DNA from 2 places in the Peribacillus sp. TH16 genome. Region 1 is predicted to be linked to the other one. Evidence: riboswitches for the same ligand, from Rfam matches in the RefSeq annotation. Region 1 holds a riboswitch; the other holds the start of a gene.

Region 1 (3,417 bases):
AATCTTACCTTCACCAAGTTCTTGCCTTTCGATATATCCGATAATTTCCCCTTGATCCTCTACCGCCAATATATCGAAATTCTTTTTTTCCAATTCTTTTTGTATCCCCAGTGCTAAATCGTTTTTATGGCAAAACTCAAGTTCCTGGGCAATGCTCTTAACCGTGATATTTTCTTCATAAAGAGTTTTAAGACTGAGGTAACTGCTATTGTTTTTTTTATAGCTTTCATTGAACATCTTTTACCCTCCACTTACGAACTTTCTGAACGATTTGCCTATGCGCCATGTTGAACAAACCTCCCCTAATTAGACCGTTAATTTACATCTGCGGTCAACTTTTCAGAAGAAAATGGGAGCAAACCTATTCGGAACAAGTTAAAAGCTTATAACTAAAAACCCAGTAATAAAAAGGGAACAGGTAATGTCTCTCGTTATCAACAAATAAAGTCCACCCAAGTGGACTCATTTCCATTCTATGTGGTTCTTTTTGGTACGATAAATCAAAATCCATCAACTGCCTTACCTACTGCTGCTTCCTCATTCTGCTCTTCTTCCCATGCCTTACAAACATCAACCCAATCCTTTGCTCCTGAATATTCAAATAATTCAGCGAGTTTAAGTTCTATTGCAGAGTTCGCACTTCCGCATGCTGGGAATAAAGACTCAAAGCGCTTCATCGACACATCAAGGAAAACATCTAGGTCATTTGCCAACCCAAACGGGCAGACTCCTCCAATGGCATGACCAGTCTGCTCAAGCACATCCTCAGCTGACAGCATTCGTGCCTTGAAACCGAACGTCTGACGAAATTTCTTATTATCCACTTTTGCGTCCCCTGCGGCAACAACCAAAATCGCATGCTCACCTTCCCCCTTAAAGGAAAGAGTCTTAGCAATTCGCGCTGGAATAACACCGATGGTTTCTGCTGCTTCAATCACCGTAGCACTCGATGTTTCGAACTCCATTACATCGCCTTCCCGATTCCATTTTTTAAAATGGCTCTTGACACTCTCGATCGACATATTATATCCACTCCTTTGAAGTACATGTAAAAATAATATCATCCTTTATTGCAATAAATCAAAATCATTGAGACATCCACAGCTTGAAACCTTATTATTTTGAAACCATTCTTTACAAATTGACGAAACAAGCTTACATGGGATACTATTAATCATTGGGCAAACGCCTAACCGTGGTTCGTAACCATCCCACGATAAAAAACTAGGGAGAGATTAAAATGAATGTTCGTACACTTGTGATAAACGGGTTATTGGCTGCCTTGTATGTGGCGGTCTCATTGGTGTTTAAACCAATAGCTTTTGAGATGTTTCAATTTCGTGTACCGGAAATGTTGAATCATCTGATTGTATTCAATAAAAAATATATCTACGGCATAGTGGGCGGCGTTTTCATATCGAATCTGCTCTTTTCGCCGATGGTGCCGTATGATTTGATTTTTGGGGTAGGGCAATCCGTGCTCGCCTTATTGCTTGTCATTTTTGTATCTCGGTTCATAAAAAGCATTAAAGGACGAATGATCGCCACGATTATCTTTTTCACATTCACAATGTTTTTAATTGCAATTGAACTGAACCTTGCCTTTGGCTTACCTTTCTGGTTTAGCTGGATGACCACGGCTGTCGGTGAGTGCGTTGTCCTCTTGATTGGTGCGCCAATCATTTATGGAATGAACAAAAGAATTCAGTTTGAAAAGTGGCTATAAAGGAATCTTTGCGTCGTTAGCCCACTATAATGGAAAAGAGCTGTCTGCTTCATGCGGAAGCTCTTTTTTTCACCATTGAACCTGAAGATGATAAACTATTAGAATGAATGGTGGTGACCTTTTGAAAAAAATACTGACCTTAATCGGTCTACTGGTAATAGTAATATTTATCGTTTCCAATGCAGAATTGTTCACCATGGTTTGGAAAAGTGATTTGGATTCAGTTATAACCATATTGACAGAAAACCTTTTGCTTACTTTTGTTGTGACATTTGTGTTGATGATTGTCCAAAATTCTTTTACCATTATACCCTTAATTTTACTCCTAACCATCAATGTCGCGATATTTGGATTCATATATGGGTACCTATGGAGTTGGGTTACAAGTGTCGTTGCATCAGGATTCATTTTTTATGCAGCCAGGAACTGGTTTCAGGCACCTCTCTTAAAGAAAATGGGCCCAAAATGGAAAGAATCCGTTGTAGAGCATGGCTTTATGTACGTGTTTACCGGAAGGATATTCCCACTCATACCAACAAGTTTAATTAACTTGGCAGCAGGAGTCAGTTCTGTAACCTTCAAGGATTTTTTATTAGCGACCGCACTCGGCAATCTTATATACTTTTTCTTTCTATCCTTAATCCCTTATGGTCTCCTATCTGTGGAAATGAACCAATATACACTAGCTGTACTCGCCTTCCTCTTCTTACTATTTTTCCTTATCTATAAACGCTTTAAGAAGAAAAAGAAAGTAACCTTCTTCAGGAAAAACAGGTGACTGTTAGGGTTCCTGTTTTTTTATTTATGATTCTGCATATATTTTTCTTTGATAGTTTGTTAAAATGTGTATGTATTTTTAACCTTTGAAATGTCGTAAATCAGGGAGAATCTCCATGTCCAAACGCTCCATTTTAGTACTATATATCCTATTTGGGATTCTTACACTAGTCGTGTTCGACTACTTTTTAACTACTAATATTGAAAACAAAGAGATCTTTATTCAACTCCAAAGAGCAGAAGGAATTGTTTTTCTTTTATCAATAGGCTTGATTTTATTTCTTTATTTGGCTAAAAGAGAAAAATTCAAGCAATTAAAAGAAGAGGAACAGCGTCGTCGCACGCTCATTAATTCAATGGTAGACTTCGTTAACTTCAAGGATGGAGATGGCCGATGGCTTGAATCCAACACCTTTGGTCTGCAATTATTTCAATTGGAACATGTAGACTATAAGGGAAAAAAAGACAGTGAGCTCGCAGAATACTCCGAATTTTATAAAGAGTCGTTAATCTACTGTGAAATTTCAGATGAAGAAACGTGGATAAAAAAGGAGATTACGCGGTGTGAGGAAATCATCCCGCTACCCAACGGCAATCATAAGACCTTTGATACCATCAAAGTTCCTTTGTTCTTTGAAGATGGTTCCCGAAAAGGATTAGTGGTCATTGGCAGGGATATTTCTGAAAGAGTTGTCGCAGAAAATCAATTATTTGAGAGTGAACAGCGCTATAAATCATTGTTCGAACACAACCCTTATCCGATGCTGATGCTTGATTTAACCGGAATAATTACCACCGTCAATCCAAGGTTTGAAACAGTTACAGGCTTTCATCAAGAAGAAATCCAAGGTGCCTCTTTTATTGAGTTAAACTTTTCCGCAGAAGATGAAGAACTGATTCGTACATCCTGTCAA
Region 2 (3,417 bases), on a different contig from region 1:
CGGATTCAGATACAACTAGCATTTTTTCGATAGTATCACTAAGGTTTTTCTGCATCTGGTTGGAGGACAGAGTTAATTCTCCAATTTCATCATTTGATTTTTGCTCTAAAGGTTCATGGTTCAGCTCACCTTTCGCCACTACTTTCATTCTGTCCCTAATTTTAAGGAGAGGTTTTGTAATAATATTGGCTGTTACAAGCGCAAGCAGAAGGCCTATGATGACAGCGGCAATGGATATAATGATACTAGTCGTTTTAACTGATTCTCCACTTGCGATGACGATTTCTCCGGAAGCGACAATTGATTTCTCGCGTTCGGAAGCTAGCTCCCTAAACCCATCCATCAATTCATTGCTTATTGGTGCAACTTCATCCTTTAGTATTTCTTTAGCGCGTTCTTCATTTCCTTGATCATATTGTGTAAATACGCGGTCAATAATAATCGTTCTCCAATCCACGCTTTTCTGAATCAATTCCTTCATTTTGTCAGAATCACTTAGGGATAAAAGATCCTCCTGAATGACTTTGCTTTCTTCGGTATATTTTAAGAACCTCTCTTTATTACTTTCGTCGCCAAATAGAATATAGCCTCTCGCGAGTGCGCTTCTTTGTGCAAGATTATTGAGTAGTTGTTCTTCATCAATAAGAACCGGTAATTCATGTTTAATAATATCTTTGGAATGCACAAGTGACTTATTGCTACTATAGATATTAAATGCTCCTAAGATGATACACAAAGATATAATGAGTGAAAATGCCACCAATATCTTTCCTTTAATACTTCTCACGTTAATGGACCCCTTTTGCTATATTTTTTGTTTACCCTTTTTTATCGGAAAAATAATAGGATATTTAAGGAGGTAAGGGAAGATATGTTGTATAACAAACTTTATCATTCGGTCTTATAATCAGTTTGATATAAACTTCTTGATTTCTTTTCATATTCAAGTTACTATTAATTTGGAAAATTATAATATTCCGCTAGGCGGAAGAGGTTCTAGCTACCCTCTCAAAAAAACTAAGGAGAAACAGTACTCTATTCTTAGGGTGCTGTTTTTTTCCGTAAAAAGGAGTTTTATAGAAATGATGAAGAAGGAAAAGGCAGTGGTTGTGTTTAGCGGGGGACAGGATAGTACGACGTGTTTGTTCTGGGCAATGGAGCGATTTGAGAAAGTAGAAGCGGTTACGTTTGATTATAATCAGCGGCACAGCTTGGAAATCGAATGCGCGCAAAAGATTGCTAAGGAACTGGGCATTACCCATCATATTCTGGATATGTCGCTGTTGAACCAACTAGCGCCGAATGCGTTAACGCGAAGTGATATCGCAGTAGAGGACGGAGAAGACGGGGAACTGCCGTCAACGTTTGTACCAGGGCGGAATTTGCTGTTCCTTTCGTTTGCCGGTGTATTGGCAAGCCAAATTGGGGCTAAGCATATTGTCACTGGTGTCTGCGAGACGGATTTCAGCGGATATCCAGACTGTCGCGATGTATTCATTAAATCGTTGAACGTGACCTTGAATTTGTCGATGGACCAGTCATTTGTGATTGATACGCCGCTTATGTGGCTGAATAAAGAGGAAACATGGGAGCTTGCGGATCAGCTTGGCGCATTTGATTTCGTCCGTGAGAAGACTCTGACTTGTTATAACGGGATTATATCCGACGGCTGTGGTGAGTGTCCGGCATGTAAGCTTCGGAAAAAAGGGTTGGATGACTATGTAAGCAGACGGCAGGTGCTTAAATAATGTACGGTTTTACTATCGTGGATAAGCTTCAAAAAATAGATAAAGATATTCAGCGGAATCAATTAAACTACTCAAGTAAGCGGGTCATGGTCAGCAAGGAATTCACCTTTGATGCCGCGCACCATCTTCATGACTATGAAGGCAAATGCAAGAACTTGCATGGCCACACGTATAGGGTCATTTTCGGATTGAGCGGATATACGGATTCACGCGGTTTGATGATAGATTTTGGTGACATCAAAGAAATTTGGAAAAATGAGATTGAAATACACCTTGATCATCGTTATTTGAATGAAACATTGCCGCTCATGAATACAACAGCTGAAAATATGGTTGTCTGGATTTATGAAAAAATGGCCGAAGCCCTTTTAACCAAGAATTATGAGGGTGCTAGAGTCGAATTTGTTCGTCTATATGAAACTCCGACGAGTTATGCTGAAGCTAGACGGGAGTGGATGGAAAGTGAGTAAGCTGCCTGTTATGGAAATCTTCGGCCCGACAATACAAGGGGAGGGCATGGTCATCGGACAAAAGACCATGTTTGTTCGGACGGCAGGATGCGATTATTCTTGTGCCTGGTGTGATTCCGCGTTTACTTGGGACGGGACTGGTAAGGAAGATACAGTTCAAATGACTGCCGAAGATATATGGGATGAGCTGAAGCGAATTGGCGGTGAGGGCTTTTCCTTCGTTACAATATCAGGTGGAAATCCAGCACTGCTGAAAAATCTAGATGGCTTGATAGCAATTTTAAAAGATAATGGAATGAAAACCGGCGTGGAAACACAGGGAAGCCGTTGGCAGGATTGGTTTCTCGATATTGATGAACTGACTATTTCACCTAAGCCACCGAGTTCTAGGATGAACACGGACTTTGAGGTGCTTGATCGAATAATATCTAATCTTGCCAATCGACATCCCGATAATCATGTCTCGTTGAAGGTTGTAATCTTTGATGATGAAGATTATCAGTATGCGAAAAACGTACATTTCCGGTACCCGGATATTCCTTTTTATTTGCAGGTTGGCAATGATGACAGCAGGACGGCTAATGATCAGCAGCTGATTAGCGGACTTTTGAAAAAATATGAAGAGCTAATTGATAAAGTAATAGCTGATGATGAACTTAGAAATGTGAAAGTGCTGCCGCAGCTGCATACGTATATATGGGGAAATAAGCGGGGAGTGTAAAGGAAGAGAGTAAGAAGCAGTGTGATGCGCAAGATCAATCACACTGCTTTTTTATGCGGACAATAAACTAAATACCACTATTATACCTCCTGAATGTGTGTAGCCTTGAAAGCCGTTGTGTATTTAAGGCCATATCCTAAAAAACGATCCATTCCAATATGAGCCGTCCAAATTAAACCTACCATTAAAATTGTATCCTGGTTTAGAGAAACAGCTAGTAAAATGATGAGTATTGATATTGTATAAGTATGAAACAAGTTATAAACCTTGGCACCAATTTGATTATTGATTAGATAGGCTAACATAGAAATGTCAGGTGTTAATAGTAATAAAAGGAAAATCAACCAGCTAAATTCATTTATTGAATAGATATAAATTATCGCTATAAGAACTATAAGCCCTTCAGAATGTATTAATTTTTTCACCATATTTAAGCCTCCTAATCTTTATTAACCATTGGTCAATGTATGTGCAAAAA

Evidence for each region. A riboswitch is a leader RNA that binds a small molecule or an ion and turns the genes downstream of it on or off. The one in region 1 is predicted to bind preQ1.
Region 2: linked by a shared signal. The riboswitch ahead of queC (7-cyano-7-deazaguanine synthase QueC) and the one ahead of JFV29_RS10960 (QueT transporter family protein) in region 1 are both predicted to bind preQ1.

The regions. Positions count from the first base shown of each region.
Region 1 covers NZ_JAEKEM010000002.1:2,284,432-2,287,848, forward strand. The annotation lists gene JFV29_RS10950 (hypothetical protein) at 1-237, opposite strand, end outside; gene JFV29_RS10955 (YbaK/EbsC family protein) at 501-1,022, opposite strand; PreQ1 riboswitch class I at 1,190-1,234, shown strand; gene JFV29_RS10960 (QueT transporter family protein) at 1,241-1,726, shown strand; gene JFV29_RS10965 (TVP38/TMEM64 family protein) at 1,848-2,504, shown strand; gene JFV29_RS10970 (PAS domain-containing sensor histidine kinase) at 2,620-3,417, shown strand, end outside.
Region 2 covers NZ_JAEKEM010000009.1:1,609,717-1,613,133, reverse strand. The annotation lists gene JFV29_RS31485 (methyl-accepting chemotaxis protein) at 1-787, opposite strand, end outside; PreQ1 riboswitch class I at 985-1,027, shown strand; gene queC (7-cyano-7-deazaguanine synthase QueC) at 1,086-1,748, shown strand; gene queD (6-carboxytetrahydropterin synthase QueD) at 1,748-2,218, shown strand; gene queE (7-carboxy-7-deazaguanine synthase QueE) at 2,211-2,939, shown strand; gene JFV29_RS21825 (DUF4260 domain-containing protein) at 3,020-3,367, opposite strand.